3 regions of the Streptomyces sp. NPDC051677 genome follow, and region 1 is predicted to be linked to each of the others. Evidence: riboswitches for the same ligand, from Rfam matches in the RefSeq annotation. Region 1 holds a riboswitch; each other region holds the start of a gene.
The links. A riboswitch is a leader RNA that binds a small molecule or an ion and turns the genes downstream of it on or off. The one in region 1 is predicted to bind cobalamin.
Positions count from the first base shown of each region.

Region 1 (7,239 bases):
GCGTCGACCTGAAGGTCTTCGTCTACGACTGCCCCGACGACGAGGGCGCCCGGCACACCGGCGTCGTCTGCAACCCCAAGCTCGTCGAACTCCCCGCGGACCGGCGCCGGCTGGACGACAGCAACGAGGGCTGCCTCTCGGTGCCGACCGCGTACGCGCCGCTCGCCCGCCCCGACTACGCAGAGGTGACCGGGCAGGACGAGCAGGGCAACCCGATCAAGGTGCGCGGCACGGGGTACTTCGCCCGGTGTCTGCAGCACGAGACCGACCACCTGTACGGGTACCTCTACATCGACCGGCTGTCCAAGCGCGAACGCAAGGACGCCCTGCGGCAGATGGCCGAGAACGAGCCCCGCTACCCCGTGGTCGCCAACGACTGAGGGCCGCGGAACGTGCGCCGGTAGGCGTTGGGGGTGGTCCCCAGCGCCTGCACGAACTGGTGGCGCAGGGCGCCTGCCGTGCCGAAGCCGGCCCGCCAGGCGATCGCGTCCATCGTCTCGTCCGTTGCCTCCAGCAACTGCTGGGCCAGCAGCACCCGTTGACGCAGCAGCCAGCGGTAGGGCGTGGTGCCCGTCTCCTGCTGGAAACGGCGGGCGAAGGTGCGCGGGGACATGTGGGCGCGTTCGGCGAGCTGCTCGACGGTGACCTCCTGGTCGAGGTGCTGCTCCATCCACGTGAGCACGTCGCCGACGGTGTCGCACCGCGAGCGGGGAAGCGGCCGTTCGATGTACTGGGCCTGGCCGCCGTCCCGGTGCGGCGGCACCACCATCCGCCGGGCGATCCGGTTGGCGACCTCGGGTCCCTGTTCCTTGCGGACCAGGTGCAGACAGGCGTCGATGCCGGCGGCCGTGCCGGCCGAGGTGATCACCGGGTCCTCGTCGACGTAGAGCACGTCCGGCTCGACGGCGGTGTGCGGGTACCGCCGGGCCAGCTGCTCGGCGTGCCGCCAGTGCACCGCGCACCGGCGCCCGTCCAGCAGTCCGGCCGCGCCCAGCACGAACACCCCGGAGCAGACGCTGAGCACGCGCGTCCCCCGGTCCGCGGCCCGGCGCAGCGCGTCGAGCAGCTCCGGCGGGAAGTCCCGCTTGCCGTACGTCTCCCCGGCGGGGACGGCGATCAGGTCGGCGCTCTCCAGCCGTTCCAGCCCGTGCTCCGTGGTCATGGTGAAGCCCGCGTGGGTGGTCAACGTCGGCCCCTCCGCCGAGGCGACGGCGAAGTCGTAGACCGGCAGCCCTTCGTCACTGCGGTCAATCCCGAAGACCTCGCAGACGACGCCCAGTTCGAAGGGGTGCACACCGTGCAGGAGGATCGCGACCACGTTCTTCAGCATGCCGCCAGTGTGCCGCAGGAGTGGCAGTAATTTGAAGGTGTACGGCAGTCCTGCCACTGTCAGGAGTGTCCGGCGCGGACGACGATTACCTCATGAACGAACTCACCGGATACCTGACCGTCCTGGCCCTCTTCCTCCTCCTCACGGCTCCGGCGCTCGTGGGACTGCGCCACGAGCGCCGGATCGACCGTCAGCTGAAGGCCGCGAAGACCCCTCGGCCGCAGCCTCAGAAGTCCTCGTCCAGGTCGACGGTGCCCTCCACCGCGACCTGGTACGCCGACGGGCGGCGCTCGAAGAAGTTGGTCAGCTCCTGAACCCCCTGTAGCTCCATGAAGGAGAACGGGTTCTCCGAGCCGTACACCGGGGCGAAGCCGAGCCGCTGCAGGCGCTGGTCGGCGACGCACTCCAGGTACTGCCGCATCGAGTCGGTGTTCATGCCCGGCAGGCCGTCACCGCAGAGGTCGCGCGCGAACTGCAGCTCGGCCTCGACGGCCTCCCGGAGCATGTCGGTGACCTGCTCCTGCAGCTGGTCGTCGAAGAGCTCCGGCTCCTCCTTGCGGACCGTGTCGACGACGTCGAAGGCGAAGCTCATGTGCATCGTCTCGTCGCGGAACACCCAGTTGGTGCCGGTGGCCAGGCCGTGCAGCAGACCCCGGCTGCGGAACCAGTACACGTACGCGAAGGCGCCGTAGAAGAACAGGCCCTCGATGCACGCGGCGAAGCAGATCAGGTTGAGGAGGAAGCGGCGGCGGTCGGCCTGGGTCTCCAGGCGGTCCAGCTTCTCGACCTCGTTGATCCACCTGAAGCAGAACTCGGCCTTCTCGCGGATGGAGGGGATGTTCTCCACGGCGTCGAAGGCGGCCGCGCGGTCCGCCGGGTCGGGGAGATAGGTGTCCAGGAGCGTCAGATAGAACTGGACGTGCACAGCCTCCTCGAACAGCTGCCGTGACAGGTACAGCCGCGCCTCGGGGGAGTTGATGTGCTTGTACAGCGTCAGCACCAGGTTGTTCGCCACGATCGAGTCGCCCGTCGCGAAGAACGCGACCAGCCGGCCGATCATGTGCTGCTCGCCCTCGGACAGCTTCGCCAGATCGGCGACGTCCGAGTGGAGGTCGACCTCCTCCACGGTCCAGGTGTTCTTGATGGCGTCCCGGTAGCGCTCGTAGAAGTCCGGGTAGCGCATGGGACGCAGAGTCAGCTCGAAGCCCGGGTCGAGCAGGTTGGTGTTACGAATCATTTCTGTCGGCGCGAAGCGCCGTCCTCCAGGGGTGGTGGTCGGGTGGCGGGCGGGAATTACTGGCAGGCCTCGCAGGACTCGGGGTTTTCCAGGGAGCAGGCGACGGCGTCTTCGGGCGCCGGCTGCTGAACGGGGACGGTGGCCTGGGCGGCGCGGGCGATGCGGGTCGCCGGGCGCGAGCGCAGGTAGTACGTGGTCTTCAGGCCCGACTTCCAGGCGTACGCGTACATCGAGGAGAGCTTGCCGATGGTCGGCGTCTCCAGGAACAGGTTCAGGGACTGCGCCTGGTCCAGGTACGGGGTGCGGGCGGCGGCCATGTCGATCAGGCCGCGCTGCGGGATCTCCCACGCCGTGCGGTACAGGGCGCGGACCTCGGCCGGGATCCAGGCGAAGTCCTGCACCGAGCCGTTGGCGTCGCGCAGCGCCTCACGGGTGCGGGCGTCCCAGACGCCGAGCTCCTTGAGGTCGTTCACCAGGTACGAGTTGACCTGGAGGAACTCGCCGGACAGCGTCTCGCGCTTGAACAGGTTGGACACCTGCGGCTCGATGCACTCGTACACGCCCGCGATGGAGGCGATGGTGGCGGTGGGCGCGATCGCGAGCAGCAGCGAGTTGCGCAGGCCGGTCGCCGCGATCCGCTCGCGCAGCGCCGCCCAGCGCTCCGGCCAGGTGAACTCGACGCCGTAGTGGTCGGGGTGCAGCACGCCCCGGGCGGTCCGGGTCTTCTCCCAGGCCGGCAGCGGGCCGCCGCGCTCGGCGAGATCGGCGGAGGCCTCGTACGCGGCGAGCATGATGCGCTCGGCGATCCGCGTCGACAGCGCCTTCGCCTCGGCCGAGTCGAAGGGCAGCCGCAGCTTGAAGAAGACGTCCTGCAGACCCATCGCGCCGAGGCCGACCGGCCGCCAGCGGGCGTTGGAGCGGCCCGCCTGCTCGGTCGGGTAGAAGTTGATGTCGACGACCCGGTCGAGGAAGGTGACGGCGGTGCGGACGGTCTCGTCCAGCCGCTCCCAGTCGAGGTCGCCGGCCGTCGCGTCGACGAACGCGCCGAGGTTCACCGAGCCCAGGTTGCACACGGCCGTCTCGCCGTCGTCCGTGACCTCCAGGATCTCCGTGCACAGGTTGGAGGAGTGCACGACGTGACCCGGCTCGGCCGTCTGGTTGGCGGTGCGGTTGGCGGCGTCCTTGAAGGTCATCCAGCCGTTGCCGGTCTGCGCGAGGGTGCGCATCATGCGGCCGTACAGGTCACGGGCCGGGATGGTCTTCTTCGCCAGCCCCTTCGCCTCGGCCGACCGGTACGCCGCGTCGAACTCGTCGCCCCACAGGTCGACCAGCTCGGGCACGTCGGAGGGGGAGAACAGCGACCAGTCGGCGTCGGCGTTGACCCGGCGCATGAACTCGTCCGGGATCCAGTGCGCGAGGTTCAGGTTGTGCGTACGGCGGGCGTCCTCACCGGTGTTGTCCCGCAGCTCCAGGAACTCCTCGATGTCGGAGTGCCAGGTCTCCAGGTAGACCGCGGCCGCGCCCTTGCGCCGGCCGCCCTGGTTCACGGCGGCGACGGAGGCGTCCAGGGTCTTCAGGAACGGGACGATGCCGTTGGAGTGCCCGTTGGTCCCGCGGATCAGGGAACCGCGCGAGCGGATCCGGCTGTACGACAGCCCGATGCCGCCGGCGTGCTTCGACAGCCGGGCCACCTGGTGGTAGCGGTCGTAGATGGAGTCCAGCTCGTCGATCGGGGAGTCGAGGAGGTAGCAGGACGACATCTGGGGGTGGCGCGTACCGGAGTTGAAGAGGGTGGGGGAGGACGGCAGGTAGTCGAGCCGGCTCATCAGCCGGTAGAGCGCGGCGACCTCGTCCAGGGAGCGGACGCCCGCTGCTGAATCGAGCCCAGTGTCCTCGGCGAGGCCGGAGGCGACGCGCAGCAGGAAGTGCTGGGGCGTCTCGACGACCTTGCGGGTGATCGGGTGCCGCAGCAGGTAGCGGCTGTGCAGGGTGCGCAGTCCGAAGTAGCCGAAACGGTCGTCGGCGTCGGTGTCGACCAGCGCGTCGAGGCGGGCGGCGTGGACGCGCACGAACTCGGCGGTGCGGTCCGCGATCAGGCCCTCGCGGTGGCCGACGGCGACCGACGTGGTGAACGACGTGACGCCCTGCGAGGCGGCCTCCGCGGCGATGCCGATCGTCAGCAGCCGGGCGGCCAGCTTCGAGTAGGCGGGGTCCTCGGAGATCAGGCCGGCGGCCGCCTCCGTGGCCAGCTCGCGCAGCTCCGCAGTGATCTCGGAGGCAGCCCGTGCAGACCGGCCGCGCAGGGCCGCGGCGGCGACCCGGCCGGGGTCGGCGTCGGGCAGGTCGGCGGTCAGCTCGGTCAGGGTACGCAGCAACGCGGTACCGGGACCGTCGGTCTCCAGCTCGGTGACTGAAGCCGGTTCGGCTGGCGCGATGGTCACGTGAGGCTCTCCCTCGCTCGGCGGTGGGCCTGGCGGAGGGCAGGGGGCAGCACACGAGCGCACGGGGCGTCGCGTCCACCGGCCCACTCCACGAGGCCCGGACGTCAGGGCGCCCGGACCTGATGGGCCGGGCACGCTGTCGGCAGGTCCTCGGACTGACGCTCGTGCGCGGCTGCTTTGAATACAGATGCGCACAAGTACACCGTTGCGGGACAGTTCCGGATTCGCACCGGATTCCCCTGCGGCGACAGCGAGCACGAGCATACATCTTGTGCTCGCCTGTCACGCCACCCCCAGATGTTGTGTCGGGGTGGTTTCAGCAAGATTCTTCCGAGGAACCGCAGACGTTCATGCCTGGGAGGAATCGCATCGTGTGGTGGCGATTCGGAGCGTTGCAGGGTCCGGGAGTTCGGGCGCGGAGCGCCCGGTGGGCTGTCCGGCGGAGTCGGGGGTAGGGAGGGGGGCAGTGTCGAACGTGTGGTCGGTGGGTCGCTGATTGGTGGGACGGGTGTGCGGAAGTCGGCTGTTCGTGCGGGATGGCTGTGTAGGTTCGGGTGTCATGAAGCTGGTGGTGCAGGTCAAGCTGTTGCCGACGCCCGTGCAGGCGGCGGCGCTTGAGGCGACCTTGCACGCCTGCAACGAGGCGGCGACCTGGGCGTCCGAGGTTGCCTTCGGCAGGGATGTGAAGCGGAACTTCGCGCTGCGCGAGCACACCTACACCGAGATCAGGCAGCGGTGGGGACTGGGCGCGCAGGCCGCCCAGCACGTCGTCAAGAAGACGTGTGACGCCTATACCGCCCTCAAGGCGAACCTGAAGGCCGGGAACCTGGGCAAGCCGTGGTCGAAGCGGTACCGGCGGGCCGCCGAGAAGCCGGTCGTCTTCCGTCCCGAGGGCGCGCAGCCCTACGACGACCGGATGCTGTCCTGGCAGATCGCTGAGCGGACCGTCTCCATCTGGACCCTGTCGGGGCGGGTGAAGGGGGTGGCGTTCACCGCCTCCCCGCAGCAGCTGGCCCGCCTGGCCCTGTACCGCAAGGGCGAGTCCGACCTCCTGTACCGCGACGGCATGTGGTTCCTGAACGCCACCTGCGAACTCCCCGAGGCCGAGCCGAACGCAGATCCGGACGGGTTCCTGGGTATCGATCTGGGGATCGTGAACATCGCGACCACCTCGGACGACCAGATCATGGCCGGGCGCGCCCTGAACCGTGGACGGCTGCGTGAACGCACCCTGCGCAGCAAGCTGCAGAAGAAGAACACCCCGTCCGCCAAACGCCGGTTGAAGAAGCGGCGGCGCAAGGAAGCGCGGCGGGCGAAGGACGTCAACCACAAGATCGCGAAACATGTGGTGGCCGAGGCAGAACGCACCGGTCGTGGAATCGCCCTCGAAGAATTGACGGGCATTCGCGAACGGGTACGGCTTCGCAAGCCCCAACGGGCCACCCACTCCAGCTGGTCCTTCGCCCAGCTGGGGGCGTTCATCGCGTACAAGGCCAAGAAGGCCGGGGTGCCGGTGGTGTACGTCGATGCGGCGTACACCTCCCGCACCTGCGCCGAGTGCGGCCACATCGACAGGGCGAACCGGGTTTCCCAGGCGTGGTTCGCGTGCCGGTCCTGCGGATTCGTTGATCACGCAGACCGGAACGGCTCCCGCAACATCCGCGCTCGCGCGGAAGAGTTGTGGCGACGCGGGGCGCAGTCAATCGCCCCAGACCCGCCCCCGACACCCGAGGGCGGGACCGGACGCAAGCGCAGCGCCACAGCCAGTGGTGCCCGCTGTGCAAGCCCGGGACTTCAGTCCCGGGTCGTTGACAGCGTCAACTTGTAGGTGAGGAGAGTGAGGTCGCTCAGCTCCGGGATGGGGCTCCAGTCCCGCTCGGGCGTACGGACGAAGCCGAGACGTTCGTAGATGCGGTGGGCGGCGTGCATGGCGCCCTGGGTCGACAGGACGACGGTGGTGCAGCCCTCCACGGCTCGCGCGCGCTCGATGCAGCCCCGCACCAGAGCCTCGCCCGTACCCCGGCCACGGGCGGCGCGGTCGACCGCGAGCATCCGTATCTCGGCCTCGCCAGGGCCCGCGATGTCCGTCATGAGGTTGCCCGGGCCCGGGACGAAGGTGACTCCGCCGAGGAGGACGCCGCCCTCGACGGCCACCAGGACCTCGGCGGCCGACGCCCGCTCCGCGACGTTCCTGAGCTTGTGGAGGTACGGGTCGCTCTCCCCGAAGTCGA
Region 1 is NZ_JBITCT010000011.1:96,271-103,509, reverse strand. It holds gene def (peptide deformylase) at 1-380, shown strand, start outside; gene ACIBAF_RS15340 (GlxA family transcriptional regulator) at 356-1,330, opposite strand; gene ACIBAF_RS15335 (ribonucleotide-diphosphate reductase subunit beta) at 1,557-2,567, opposite strand; gene ACIBAF_RS15330 (ribonucleoside-diphosphate reductase subunit alpha) at 2,624-5,008, opposite strand; cobalamin riboswitch at 5,132-5,289, opposite strand; gene ACIBAF_RS15325 (RNA-guided endonuclease InsQ/TnpB family protein) at 5,568-6,836, shown strand; gene ACIBAF_RS15320 (GNAT family N-acetyltransferase) at 6,803-7,239, opposite strand, start outside.

Region 2 (7,239 bases), on a different contig from region 1:
GGCGGACAAGCCGGGCTCGCTGTCCTGGACCGAGCTGTACACGAGCGATGCCGGGGCCGCCAAGGAGTTCTACGGCGGTGTCTTCGGCTGGCAGTTCGGCGACATGGAGCTGCCGGGCGGCGGGGGCACGTACACCCTCATCACGCCCGCCGGTCAGCCCGAGGAGCGCATGCAGGGCGGCCTCATGGAGGTCGCGAAGGAGGACCTCGCCCTGGCGCACGGGCGGCCGTACTGGCACCCGGTCTTCGCCGTCGCCGACTGCGACGCGGCGGTCGCCAGGGTCAACGGGAACGGCGGCAGCGTGCAGATGGGACCGGCGGACGCGGAGGGCGTCGGCCGGCTGGCCGTCTGCCTCGACCCGTCGAACGCGGACTTCGTGCTGCTCACGCCGACCGAGGCGACGAGCTAGGGCGTGTTTCGAACATCCCGTCTGCCCGGCGGTGCGCTGTGACGCGGGCCGGTGGTGCGGGCCGGTGATGCGGGCCACTTGGCGGGCGAGAGCGCGATCACGCCAGGTGGGGCGGTATTGGCCATGAACCCGACACACGGTACCGTCACTCTGATATCGACGACGGCATCACGGAAGCCGGTGGGAACCCGGCACGGTCGCGCCACTGTGGTCGGTGCGCCCCTCTCGACGGGGCGCATCGCGAGTCAGACCCGGGACCGTCGTCCTGTGCACCACCGAGATGGGACGCGAACTCCCAGAGGAGGCCCTGCCATGGCCCAGCACGTCGCCCAGCCGACCGCCAACACCCCCGTCGTGCCCGCAAAGCTGCCGCTGAAGGACATCGCCCCGTGGGCCGTCTTCTTCGGCGTCCTGATGCTGGTCCTGCTGTACTTCGTCGGCGCCGAGCAGGGCGCCACCTCCGTCGTCTCCGGCGAGGACGTCCACGAGTGGGTGCACGACGCCCGCCACCTCCTCGGCTTCCCCTGCCACTGACCTGAGGGACGCCGCGACCCCCATGAACTCCGCAACGGTAAGAAACCTGCTCGTGCGGGGCATGCTCGCCGGCCTGGGCGCCGGCGTGCTCGCCCTGATCGTCGCCTATTTCCTCGGCGAACCGTACGTCGACAGCGCCATCGGCTTCGAGGAGTCCCACGCCGCCGGCCACGAGCACGAGGTCGAACTCGTCTCCCGCAGCTTGCAGTCCACCGCGGGGTTGGCCACGGGGGTGCTCATCTACGGGGTGGCCTTCGGCGGCATGGCCGCCCTCGCCTACTGCTTCGCGCTCGGCCGCGTCGGCCGCTTCGGCCCCCGGGCCACGGCGCTGCTGCTGTCGGGCGCCGCTCTGCTCGCCGTGTACGTCGTCCCGTTCCTGAAGTACCCGGCCAACCCCCCGTCCGTCGGCGACGCGGACACCATCGGCAAGCGCACCACCCTGTACTTCCTGATGATGGTGCTCAGCGTGCTCCTCGCGGTCGCCGCCGTGATCGCGGGCAAGCGGCTCGCGCCGAAGCTGGGCAACTGGCACGCCACCGTCGTCGCCGTCCTCGGCTTCGTGCTCGTCATCGGGCTGGCGTACGAGTTCCTGCCCGTCGTCAACGAGGTTCCGGAGGACTTCCCGGCCACGCTGCTGTGGCGGTTCCGGCTCTCCGCCCTCGCGATGCAGGTCACGTTGTGGGCTGGCTTCGGCCTCGTCTTCGGCGAACTGGCCGAGCGACTGCTGCATCCGAAGCCCGCCGGCGTGTCCGCGGGCTCGGCGGCGGCCGCTCGGCGCTGACAGGTCCGGCACCCCGGTCGGACATACCGTTCGACACCACGGCCGGACGCCACGGCCGGACGCCACGGCCCCGGACGCCACGGCCAGACACCACGAGAGTGCCCGCGAACTGTCCGCGGGCCCTCTCGGGTTTTCCGTCATGGCCCGTCGGCGTGCGGCTCGGACGGGCCCAGCGGATGCCCGATCCGCAGGTTCCAGCGGCCGCTTCGCCCACTGATCGCGGTGGCCGTCAGCGGCGGCACGTCGACCCGCCAGAAGGCCGCCGGGGGAGCCCCCAGCACATGGACCACCACGGCCCGCACGACCTCCGGTTCGACGACGGCGAGCGTACGGCCGCCCGTGTCCCGGGCCGTCTCCAGCCAATGCTTCACCCGCCCGCACAACTCCTCGACGGACTCCCCGCCATGGGGCGCGGACGCGGGATCGGCGAGCCAGCGGGCCACCGCCTCCGGCTCGGCGGCGCCGACCTCGGCGAGGGTCAGGCCCCGCCAGCGCCCCATGTCCAGCCCCGCCAACTCGGCCGTCTCCGCCGGCTGTGCCGCGTCGAGCCCGAGAGCGGCCGCCGTCTGGCGGCAGCGCACGCTCGGTGAGGTGACGACCCGCGCGGCCGCGGGCAGGGTTCCGGCCCCGGCCCGGGCCCGGGCCTGCCCGGCGGCGTCGATCGAGCCCCCGTCGTCGAAGCGGGCCTGACGCAGCGACGCGTTCGTCGCGGGCGAGACGAAGGTGACACGGCTCGTCATGGGGCGGCTCCTCTTGGTCCGGTCACGGTGCGGTCCTGGCGTGGTCCTGGGCGTGGTCCTGGTGTGCGCTCACCGTGGTCCCAGAAACCGTATGTGCGGGCGGTCGTCGGGGCCGGTGCGGGTGACGGTGGCACGTACGCCGTACACGTCGGCGACGAGGGTCTCGGTGAGGACGTCCTGCGGGCTGCCGGCGGCCACCACGCGCCCCTGTCGCAGGACGACGACCCGGTCGCAGTACATCGCGGCCAGGTTCAGGTCGTGCAGGGCGACGACCGTGGTGAGGCGGAGTTCCCTGATCAGCGTCAGCAGGCCCAACTGGTGCTGGATGTCCAGGTGGTTGGTGGGTTCGTCCAGCAGCAGTTCCCGCGGCTGCTGGGCGAGGGCGCGGGCGATCTGGACGCGCTGGCGTTCGCCGCCGGAGAGGGTGTGCCAGGGGCGGTGGGCCTTGTCGGCCAGCGCGGTGCGCTCCAGGGCGCCGCGCACGGCCTCCTCGTCCTCGGCCGAGGCGGGGGCCCAGGCCCGGCGGTGCGGGACCCGACCGAGGCGTACGACGTCGAGGACGCTCAACGCGACCTGGGTGTCGGCCTGTTGCTCGACGACGGCGACCCGCCGGGCGACCGTGCGGCGCTCCACCCGATCCAGCGGGTGGCCGTCGAGGGTGACGACGCCGGAGGCCGGCGCGACGACCCCGGCCAGCAGGCGCAGCAGGGTCGACTTGCCGGAGCCGTTCGGGCCGAGCAGGCCGGTGACGGTGGCGGGGCGGGGGGCGAGGCTGACGCCGTCCAGGATGAGGGCGCCGCCGGCCGTGTGCGCGACGCGCTCGGCGCGCAGCCCGCCGGCGTCGCAGCCGTCGCCCTCGCCGCCGGCGTCCGAGGCGCCGGTCATCGTGCGCTCCTGGTCCGGTACAGCACCAGGACGAACGCCGGGACGCCGATCAGCGAGGTCACCACGCCCACCGGCACCTCCTGCGGGTCCAGGACGGTGCGGGCGAGCGTGTCCACCCACACCAGGAACACCGCCCCGGCCAGCGCAGCAGCCGGCAGCAGCCGGGTGTGCCCGGGGCCGGTCAACGCGCGGGCGGCGTGCGGGAGGACCAGGCCGACGAAGCCGATCGCGCCCGCCGAGCTGACCAGGGCAGCCGTCAGCAGGGCGGTGGTGCACAGCAGGACCAGCCGGGTGCGCGCCACGTGCACGCCCAGGGACGCGGCGGCGTCCTGCCCGAACGCGAACGCGTCCAGTGTCGTCGCGTACGCGGCGCACACCAGCAGGGTGACCACCAGTGCCGCCAGGCCCACGCCCACATCGTTCCAGCCGGCCCCGCTGAGCGAGCCGAGCAGCCAGAACAGCACCCCGCGCGTGGTCTCCGCGTCGGCGGCCGTCATCACGACGAACGAGGTGAGCGCGGAGAAGAGCTGCATGGCCGCCACACCGGCGAGGACCACCCGGTCCGTGGTGCCGCCGAGGGTGTGGCTGAGCAGCAGCACCAGAGCGAACGAGAGCGCCGCGCCCAGGAACGCGCCCCCGGAGACCGACACGACACCGCCGCCCACGCCGAGCACGACGACCGCGACCGCGCCGGTCGAGGCCCCGGACGAGACGCCGAGGACGAAGGGGTCGGCGAGCGGGTTGCGCAGCAGGGACTGCAGCACCGCGCCGCACACGGCGAGGCCGGCGCCGCACACGGCGGCCAGCAGCGTGCGCGGCAGCCGCAGATTCCACACGATCCCGTCCCGGATCGGCGTCAACTCCGCCTGCCCCCAGCCGAGATGGGCCGCCACCGTCGCCCACACGTCACCGACCGCGATGTCGGCCGGGCCGATGGTGATCGCCACCGCGACGGACCCGCACAGCAGCGCGAGACCGGCCGCCCACAGCGCCGCGCGACGCAGCCCGCGCACCGCGGCCGGGGTCGCCGACGACAGGGCGTCTCTCATCCCCCGAGGCCGTACGCGCGCAGCGCAGCCGCTGCCTTCTCCACGCCCTCGACGGTCCGGACGGTCGGGTTCATGGCCTGCCCGGGCAGCAGCACGTACCGCTTCTTCCGCACCGCCGTCATGTTCTTCGTGACCGGGTCGGACTCCAGGAACGCGATCTTCTTCGCGGCGGTCTCGGCCGTCTGCTGCCTGCGGCTCAGGTCGCCGATGACGAGGACGTCCGGGTCGCGGTCGGCGACCGTCTCCCAGTTGACCTGGGGCCACTCCTCGTGGGTGTCGTCGAAGGCGTTCTTCGCGCCGAGTTCACGGGTGATGACGCCGGGCGCGCCGCAGCAGCCCGCCAGATACGGGGATCGGGAGTCGGCGAACCAGTACATGAGGCTGACGTCGTGCGCGTCGAGCCCCGAAGTGGCCTTCTCCACCCGGGACTTCAGCTCGGCGACCAGTTTCGTGCCGCGCTCCTCGACGCCGAAGATCTTTGCCAGGTCGGTGACTTCGCCGTAGACCGCGTCCATGGTCAGCGGCTCGGTGCGCGAGCCGTCGCCGTCGCCGGCGTTGTCCTTGCCGACGCAGTCGGAGGGGGAGAGGTAGGTGGGCACGCCCACCTTCGCGAACTGTTCGCGGGTGGCGACGCCGCCCTCGCCGAGAGTGGAGGCGAACGACGCGGCGACGAAGTCGGGTTCGGTGTCCAGGACCTTCTCGAACGACGGGGCGTTGTCGGCCAGCCGCTTCACCTTCGCGTCGGCCTTCTCCAGCCCCTTCGCCACCGGGTCGGTCCAGGTGGCGGTGCCCGCCATGCGGTCGGCCAGCCCGAGGGAGAGCATGATCTCGGTCGTGCCCTGGTTGAGGGAGACCGCCCGCCGCGGAGGACCGTCCACGCGGACCCGCTGCCCGCAGTTGTCGAGCGTGACCGGACGGCCGGCGGAGTCACCCGACGAAGAGCCAGCCGAGTCCGTCGCGGCGGGGGAGCCGCCGCAGCCGGTCAGCAGCAGGGCGGCTGCCAGGAGCGGGACGGCAGGACGGACGGGGCGTGCGAACGGCACGGAACTTCCTTCGGCGTCGAGGGCTCTGGCGCGAAGCCCGGTCGTACGGTGCTCCCCCGGCCGTCTTCCGGCGTCGGAGGCCGCCAGCAGGTCTTCGGACTCGGGGTCATCCGGACGAGGCGCCTTCCCGGACCGCGATCACGCTCCAGTGGCCAGTGCCCCGCCCGTCGCCCTTACCGCTGCGCGTCAGCTCCGGAGTCGCACCGGATTCCCTGACCCGCGCACGTACGGATACGCACATGGGTACGACTGGCCTCGGCAAGCTACCACAGCCCTCCCGGCACAGCTTCTAGGTAGACTGACCTACCTAAAAAACGGAGGGAGAGGCATGAGCGAGACCACGGCCCCGGCGGCGCGACGCGGCAAGAAGCAGGGAAGCGCGCGCACGCGGCTGCTCGCCGCCGCCACGCGCCGCTTCTACGCGGACGGCGTGTCGGCGACCGGGATCGACACGATCACCGCCGAGGCGGGCGTGGCGAAGATGAGCCTGTACAACAACTTCTCCTCCAAGGCCGACCTGGTGCTGGCCTACCTCGACGCGCGGCACGAGGAGTGGCTGGGCCTGTACCGGCGACGGCTGGCGGAAGTCCAGAACCTCCAGGAGGCCCAGGACGGCCGGGACGGCCAAAGCAATGGTGTCGGTGGCGCCGGTGTGCTGGCCGTCTTCGACGCGTACGCCGATCACGCCGCCTGCGCCTACGAGCGCGGTTTCCGGGGCTGCGGGCTGCTGAACGCGGCTGCCGAACTGCCCGCCGGGCACGAGGGGCGGGAGGTGGTGCGCCGGCACAAGGAGGACGTGGAGTCCCTGCTCGCCGGACACCTCGAGGAACTGCTGCCGGACCGGCCCGAGGAGGCCCGCGCGGTCGCCGAGCATCTGGCGTTCCTCCTGGAAGGCGCGATGGCGCGCGCCGGTCTGGAGGGCGCGGGCACGCGTCTGGAGCATGCGCGGACCATGGCGGCGAACCTGCTGGACCGGCTGTGACGCGGCCCGCCGGACACCCGGCCCGCTCGGTGGGCATGGGCTCGCTGTGCGTGCTCATGGCATCGGTGCTGTGGGGCACCACCGGCACCGCCGCGACCTTCGCCCCGGCCGTCGGGCCCCTCGCGATCGGGGCCGCCGCCATGGGCCTGGGCGGACTGCTCCAAGCCCTCATGGCCGCACCCCGTATCGCCCGGGAAACGTCCGCGCTGCGCGCGCGGCGCGGTGTGGTCGTGCTCGGTGCGCTGTCCGTGGGGGCCTACCCTCTGGCGTTCTACAGCTCCATGCACCTGGCCGGGGTCGCCGCCGGCACCGTCGTGTCGATCGGCTCGGCCCCCCTCGCCTCGGCCGTGATCGAACGCGTGCGGGACAAACGCCGCCTCACGCGCGACTGGCTGATCGGCGCCGCCCTGGGCCTGTCCGGAACGGTGCTGCTGTGCATCGCCGAAGCGGCCGGGACGGACTCCGGCTCCGGGACCCACTCCGCTCGGACGACCGTGCTCGGCGTGGTGCTGGGCCTGGCAGCCGGCTTCACCTACGCCCTGTACTCCTGGGCGGCCCACCGCCTGATCAGCGACGGCGTCTCCTCCGGTGCGGCCATGGGCGCCGTCTTCGGACTGGGCGGTCTGCTGCTCCTGCCGGTGCTGCTGGCCACCGGCGCCCCGCTTGTCGACTCATGGTCCAACGCGGCCGTCGGCGCCTACATGGCCCTGGTGCCCATGTTCGTCGGCTACGTCCTGTTCGGCTACGGCCTGGCGCACGTTCCCGCGAGCACCGCGACCACGCTCTCGCTGCTGGAACCAGCCGTCGCGGCCGTGC
Region 2 is NZ_JBITCT010000021.1:15,807-23,045, reverse strand. It holds gene ACIBAF_RS24555 (VOC family protein) at 1-409, shown strand, start outside; gene ACIBAF_RS24550 (CbtB-domain containing protein) at 722-943, shown strand; gene ACIBAF_RS24545 (CbtA family protein) at 966-1,724, shown strand; gene ACIBAF_RS24540 (histidine phosphatase family protein) at 1,862-2,464, opposite strand; gene ACIBAF_RS24535 (ABC transporter ATP-binding protein) at 2,534-3,349, opposite strand; gene ACIBAF_RS24530 (FecCD family ABC transporter permease) at 3,346-4,398, opposite strand; gene ACIBAF_RS24525 (ABC transporter substrate-binding protein) at 4,395-5,441, opposite strand; cobalamin riboswitch at 5,530-5,655, opposite strand; gene ACIBAF_RS24520 (TetR/AcrR family transcriptional regulator) at 5,770-6,423, shown strand; gene ACIBAF_RS24515 (DMT family transporter) at 6,420-7,239, shown strand, end outside.
Region 2: linked by a shared signal. The riboswitch ahead of ACIBAF_RS24525 (ABC transporter substrate-binding protein) and the one ahead of ACIBAF_RS15330 (ribonucleoside-diphosphate reductase subunit alpha) in region 1 are both predicted to bind cobalamin.

Region 3 (7,239 bases), on a different contig from region 1:
GCCAGGATCTCGGCGATGTCGTCGCCCTGGGTGCGCATCGCGGACGTGCCCCAGACCGTCAGACCGACGGACTTCGGGTAGGCGCCGGTGTCCTGGAGGTAGCGCTGCACGAGCGAGTCGGCGAGGGCCTGCCCGACCTCCCAACTCAGCCGGGACGGAATGGCCTTGGGGTCGACCGAGTAGAAGTTGCGGCCGGTCGGCAGGACGTTGACCAGTCCGCGCGTCGGCGAACCGGACGGACCGGCGGGGACGTAACCGCCGTCAAGTGCCTTGAGGATGTGGCCGATCTCGTCGGTGGTCTTCTCCAGCCGGGGCACGACCTCGGTGCACGCGAACTCCAACACCGCGACGGCGTCCGGGAGTTCGGTGCCCAGCACCGCACGCACCAGGGCGTGGCTCTCGGCGACCGCCCACCCGCGCTCCTCCATGCCCTCCGCGACCCGCCGGCACAGCTGCTCCAGCAGGTCGATGGCGTCGGCGGCCGACCGCGACGGGCCCTCGACCAGGTCCGTCAGCTCGACCGGCGCCTTCACGGGCGCCCCCGGCTCGGCCAGCAACTCCTTCTCGCTGAGCCCGAAATGGGCCGCGAACGACGCCCTCAGACCCGGCAGCGCGTTCGCCTGCCCGCCCCACACCTGCGAGGCGCGCAGCACGGCGAGCACGAGGTTGACCCGCGCCTCGCCGACCGGCCCGCCGCCGAGGATGTGCAGGCCGTCGCGGATCTGCACGTCCTTGATCTCGCACAGATAGCCGTCGATGTGCATGACGAACTCGTCGAACGCGTCGTCGTCCGGCTGGTCGTCGACGTGCAGGTCGTGGTGCAGCTCGGCCGCCTTCACCAGCGTCCAGATCTGCGCCCGCACCGCCGGGGCCTTCGTCGGGTCCAGGTCGGAGACGAGCGCGTACTCGTCGAGGAGTTGCTCCAGCTTGGCCAGGTCGCCGTAGGTGTCGGCGCGGGCCATCGGCGGGACGAGATGGTCGACGACGGTGGCGTGCCCGCGCCGCTTGGCCTGGGTGCCCTCGCCGGGGTCGTTGACGATGAACGGGTAGACGAGCGGCAGATCGCCGAGGACGGCGTCCGGCGCACAGCCCCCGCTGAGCCCGAGCCCCTTGCCCGGCAGCCACTCCATCGTGCCGTGCTTGCCCATGTGCACGATCGCGTCGGCGCCGAACGAGTTCTCCAGCCACCTGTACGCGGCCATGTAGTGGTGGGAGGGCGGCATGTCGGGGTCGTGGTAGATCGCGATCGGGTTCTCCCCGAAGCCGCGCGGCGGCTGGATCATCACGACGACGTTCCCGAACTGCAGGGAGGCGAGCACCACGTCGTCGCCGTCGACGTACAGCGAGCCCGGCGGCTCGCCCCACGCCTGAAGCATCGCGTCCCTGAGCTTCGCATCGAGCTTGTCGAACCAGGCCCGGTAGTCGGCCAGCGGCACCCGCGCGGGCGCGGCGGCCAGCTGCTCCTCGGTGAGCCATTCGACGTCGTGGCCCCCGGCGTTGATGAGCCGATGGATCAACTCGTCCCCGTTGTCGGGGTGTTCGGTGACGCCGTACCCGGCGTCCCGCAGCGCGTCCAGCACCTTCACCGCCGAGGCGGGGGTGTCCAGGCCGACCGCGTTGCCGACCCGGGAGTGCTTCGTCGGGTAGGCGGTGAAGACCAGCGCGAGCTTCTTGTCGGCGTTCGCCTTGTGCCTCAACCGCGCGTGCCGTACGGCGATTCCGGCGACGCGTCCGGCCCGCTCGGGGTCGGCGACGTACACCGGGACGTCGTCCGGGCCCTGCTCCTTGAAGGAGAAGGGGACGGTGATGATCCGCCCGTCGAACTCCGGGATGGCGACCTGCATCGCCGCGTCCATGGGGGAGAGGGCGGCGTCGGACTCGTCCCACGCGCTCTTCGACGACGTCAGGCAGAGCCCTTGCAGGACCGGCACGTCGAGGTCGGCGAGCGCCCCGATGTCCCAGGCCTCCTCGTCCCCGCCCGCGGAGGCCTGCGAGGCGTGCGTGCCGCCGGCCGCGAGGACCGTGGCGACGAGCGTGTCGGCCCTCCCCAGGAGCTCGTACAGCCCGGCGTCCGCCCCGCGCAGCGAACCGCAGTACACGGGGAGGGCGTTGGCCCCGTGCGCCTCGATCGCGTCGCACAGGGTGTCCACGAACGCGGTGTTGCCGCTCAGCTCGTGGGCCCGGTAGAAGAGCACGCCGACGGTCGGCCGGCCCTCGACGAACGCCCGCTCGCCGTGGACGCCGTACTCGGGCGTCTTCTGCGGCTCGACGAACCCCTCGCCGGTCAGCAGCACGGTGTCGGAGAGGAACCGGGCGAGCTCGGCGAGGTTGGCGGGCCCGCCCTCGACGAGGTACTTGAGCGCCTCGGCCACCACACCGGCCGGTACGGACGACTCGGCCATCAGCTCGGCGTCCGGCACGGTCTCGCCGCCCAGCAGCACGGTCGGCACACCGGACGCCTTCAGCGCGGCGAGCCCGTCCTCCCAGGCCCGCTTCCCGCCGAGCAGCCGGACGACGGCGAGGTCGGCGCCGGCCAGCAGACCGGGCAGCTCCTGCGCCACGTCCACCCGGGTCGGGTTGCCGATCCGGTAGTCGGCGCCGGAAGCGGCCCGGGCCGCCAGCAGATCGGTGTCGGCGGTCGACAACAACAACACTGTGCTCATGCGGGCGCTCCCGGTGGAATGAAAGGCAGTCCTTGCGGCGCGCCCGACTCGATGAGCCGCCAGAGCGCGTCGGTGTCCGCGTGCTGTTCGATCAGGTCGCCGAGCCGGTCGAGCTGCTCCTCGCGCAGCCCGGCGAACGAGGTGTCGGCGGCGGGCACGAAACGCCGGCCCGCGGCGGCCGCCACCTCGCGCAGGAACGCCCGCCGGAACCCGTCCGACTCCAGCGAGCCGTGCCAGTGCGTGCCCCAGGTCTGGCCGACCCGGCAGCCGTCCAAGCGGTGTCCTGCGCCATCGGAGATGAACGCCTCACCGCCCGTGACCTCGGCGACCCCGTGATGGATCTCGTACCCCTCGACGGGCTCGCCGAGGGCTTCCCCGACGGGCCGGGTGAGGGTCTTCTCGCGGGCGAACCGCACCCGCACCGGCAGGACGCCGAGCCCGTCGACCTGTCCGCGCCGGCTCTCGACGTCGTCCTCGATGCGCTCGCCCAGGATCTGGAAGCCCCCGCAGATGCCGAGGACGGGCCGCTGCTCGGCGGCCCGCCGCCGCAGGGCGTCGGCGAGGCCGCGCTCGCGCAGCCACTGAAGGGCGCGCACGGTCCCACGGGTCCCCGGGACGACGACCAGGTCCGCGTCGGCCAGTTCCTCGGGCCGGTCCACGAACCGCACGACGACGCCCGGTTCGGCGGCCAGCGCGTCCACGTCCGTGAAGTTCGACATCAGCGGGATCGCGCAGACGGCGACCCGCAGCACGTCCGCCCCGACGGGCGGGGCGGTGTTCGACTCCCGGACCGTCCCGCGCAACGAGACCCTCCCCCACTCTCGACTTCGCTTGAGCGGGGGGACCCCCATCCCGTCCTCCTCGTCGATCCCGAGCCCGTGCCGGAACGGCAGCACGCCGTACGTCCGCCGCCCGGTGAGCCCGTGCAGCATGTCGAGGCCCGGCTCCAGCAGCGAGACGTCCCCGCGGAACTTGTTGACGAGGAACCCGGAAACGAGCTTCTGGTCCTCGGGGGAGAGCAGCGCGACGGTCCCGAAGAAGGAGGCGAAGACCCCGCCCCGGTCGATGTCGCCGACGACGAGGACCGGGAGCCCGGCGTTCCGGGCGATCCCCATGTTCACGATGTCGGTCCGCCGAAGATTGATCTCGGCAGGAGAGCCGGCCCCCTCACAGATCACCGCGTCATACGTGCCCCGCAACTCGGCGAGACAGTCGAGAACGGTTCCCAGGAGTTTCTGCTGCCGCCCCCCGTGATAGCCACGCGCGCTGAGCTCCCCGACGGGCTTGCCGAGCAGCACGACCTGACTGCTCTGCTCGCCGCCGGGCTTGAGCAGCACGGGATTCATCAGCGCGGTCGGCTCGACCCGGCAGGCCTGCGCCTGCATGGCCTGCGCCCGCCCGATCTCGGCGCCCGCACGCGTCACGAACGAGTTGAGGGACATGTTCTGCGCCTTGAAGGGCGCGACCTTGACCCCCTGCCGCACCAGCCATCGGCAGATCCCGGCCGTGACGACGCTCTTGCCGGCGTCGGAGGTGGTGCCGGCGACGAGAAGTCCCCCGCTCATGTCGTCCGCCCCTTCGCTGTCGTGACGATGACGCGCGCGGCGACGGTGACGCCGAGCGCCAGCAGGCCGACACGGCGCGAGAGCCGCGCGGCGCGTTCGATGTCCTGGGCGACGACGGGCCGCCCGCCCGCCCCGTTCAGCACCGGCCGGTGCTCGACCCGGCCGCCGTACGACAGCGTCCCGCCCAGCCGCACCCCGAGCGCGCCCGCGAAGGAGGCCTCGACGGGCCCGGCGTTGGGGCTGGGATGCCGGTGGGCGTCCCCCCGCCAGGCCCGCACCGCGGCCCGCGGATCATCCCCCGCGACGGCGGCCAGGACGGCGGTCAGCCGCGCCCCCGGCCACCCGGCGAGATCGTCCAGCCGCGCGGAGGCCCACCCGAACCGCCGGTAGCGGGCCGACCTGTGCCCGACCATGGCGTCAAGGGTGTTGACGGCCCGAAACCCGAGCAGGCCCGGCGCCCCGGCGACGGCCCCCCACACGAGCGCCCCGACGACGGCGTCGGAGGTGTTCTCGGCGACGGACTCGACGACGGCCCGGGCTATCCCGTCCGCGTCCAGCGCCTGCGGATCCCGCCCGCACAGATGCGGCAGCCGTTCCCGGGCCGCTTCGACGTCCCCCGCTTCGAGGGCCCGTCCGATGGCGCGGGCCTCCCGGACGAGAGAGGCGCCGCCGACGACGGCCCAGGTGGCGGCGGCGGTGAGGCCGAGAGAAGCGGCCGGGGAGGGACGTACGGCCTTGCGGGCGACGGCTCCCAGGGCCACGGCCCCACCGGCGCACACGACGGTGTGGACGGCCCCCCAGCCGCGGTGGTCGCGCCAGAGCACCCGTTCCACGGCTGCGGCCGCCCGGCCGAACGCGGCGACCGGGTGCCCCCGGCGGGGATCGCCGAGGAGCAGGTCGCCGAGGAGGCCGGCGGCGGCGCCGTACGCGTGCACGCGATCGGCTTGCACGGGCTCAGCCGGCCGTGGGGTAGGGCAACGACCTGGTGCTGTGCCTCAACGGCCGAGCGGGCATGGCGATATGTCCTCACTCAGGGTGTCCACGCCCTGGTTCGACGAGACCGGCGGCGAGAGTTCCTGGCTCCCGGGGCTTACTACCCCGGTGACAGTGGCGGGACCGCGCCGGATTCGCACCGGCTTCCTCTTCTGCCGCCGTACATGGCTCGGGCAGTCCACCACGGCCCCGGAAGGGCCGTCAACTTGCTGTTGACCTGCACGGGGAGAGTGTGCAGAACCCCACATCGCCCTGGTCCCACGGCGCGCAGAACATGACTCGGCCCTGCCGCAGCCGCCCGTGAAGGCGACCGCAGACAGGGCCGAGTGAGAAACCTGTACGTCTCAGGCCACGATCAGCGAAATCCCGTACGCCACCGCCGCCGCGCACGCCGCGAAGCACGCGTACGCGCCCGTCACCGCGAGGGTGGCCGAGCCGCCCTCTGCCGTGGCGCGTTCCTGGCGGGACAGGCCCATGACGCCCAGGGTGAACAGGGTGACGAGGCCCACGGTGACCGCGAGGCTGACGCCGAAGACGGAGCCCAGGGCTGCCCAGTCGATCTTCATGCTGGTTCTCTTCCTTCGTACCGGGTGCGCGGGCTCAGACGGCCGCGGCCGGGGGAGTGGCGGGCTCGGTGGGCGCGGTCGCGGTCGCCGGGGACGGGATCGTGGCCGTCAGGTCCTCGGTCACCGTGCCCGTCGGAGGCGGGGTCACCGCCGCGATCGCCGTGGTGATCACGCCGGGCGACTCCTCGGGCTCGTTGACGTTCGACGCGTCGACGACCTCACGCCGCGAGATCTTCCAGATCGCCGCGCTGGAGGCCACCAGGAAGACGGCCACGACCGCCGTGCCCCAGTCGCCCAGGTCCGTGACCGACTCGGCCAGCGCGCCCACCAGCGCCGCCGCCGGGAGCGTCAGGCCCCAGGCCACGAACATGCGGGTCGCCGTGGACCAGCGGACCACGCCGCCCTTGCGGCCCAGGCCCGCGCCCATCACCGCACCGGAGACCGAGTGGGTGGTGGAGAGGGAGAAGCCGAGGTGGGAGGAGGCCAGGATGACCGTGGCCGCGCTGGTCTGGGCGGCGAAGCCCTGCTGCGGCTGCAGGTCGGTCAGGCCCTTGCCCATGGTGCGGATGATGCGCCAGCCGCCGAGGTAGGTGCCGAGCGCGATGGCCAGGCCGGCGGAGAGGATGACCCAGACCGGCGGGTCGGAGTCGGGCGCCACGGCGCCGCCGGCGACCAGGGCGAGGGTGATGATGCCCATCGTCTTCTGCGCGTCGTTGGTGCCGTGGGCCAGGGAGACCAGGCCGGCCGAGGCGATCTGGCCGGCGCGGTAGCCCTTCTCGGCCGCCTTGCCGTCGGCCTTCTTGCCGAGGGTGTAGGAGAGGCGGGTCGCGAGCAACGCGGCGACGCCCGCGACGATCGGGGCCGCGATCGCCGGGATGAGGACCTTGGTGACCAGCGCGTCGCCGTGCACCGCGTCGAAGCCCGCCGAGGCGATGGTGGCGCCGATCAGACCGCCCATGAGGGCGTGGGAGGAGCTGGAGGGCAGGCCCACCAGCCAGGTCAGCAGGTTCCAGAGGATCGCGCCGACCAACGCGGCGAAGATGACCTCGGGACGGATGCCGGTCTCGTCGACGAGACCCTTGGAGATCGTGTTGGCGACCTCCACGGAGAGGAAGGCGCCCACCAGGTTGAGCGCGGCGGACATGGCCACCGCGACCTTGGGCTTGAGCGCACCGGTCGAGATGGTCGTGGCCATCGCGTTGGCGGTGTCATGAAAACCGTTCGTGAAATCAAACGCGAGTGCGGTTACCACCACAATCGCGAGGATCAGCGAGAAGTTTTCCATTTACCCAGGCAATCGTTCGAAGTCATCGGTCGGTTGACCGTAGGAAACCTGGGTGAACGGAAGATGAACTGGGGTGGGCGTCAGGGTGTCTGATATCGGGGTGTGAGTGGGGTCTTGGCGGCTACTGGCCCGCCGCGAGCCGCTCCAGCTGGGTCGCGGAGCCGTTG
Region 3 is NZ_JBITCT010000015.1:168,862-176,100, forward strand. It holds gene cobN (cobaltochelatase subunit CobN) at 1-2,663, opposite strand, end outside; gene ACIBAF_RS20005 (cobyric acid synthase) at 2,660-4,228, opposite strand; gene ACIBAF_RS20010 (cobalamin biosynthesis protein) at 4,225-5,178, opposite strand; cobalamin riboswitch at 5,276-5,419, opposite strand; gene ACIBAF_RS20015 (hypothetical protein) at 5,566-5,787, opposite strand; gene ACIBAF_RS20020 (anion permease) at 5,822-7,072, opposite strand; gene ACIBAF_RS20025 (lysozyme) at 7,194-7,239, opposite strand, start outside.
Region 3: linked by a shared signal. The riboswitch ahead of ACIBAF_RS20010 (cobalamin biosynthesis protein) and the one ahead of ACIBAF_RS15330 (ribonucleoside-diphosphate reductase subunit alpha) in region 1 are both predicted to bind cobalamin.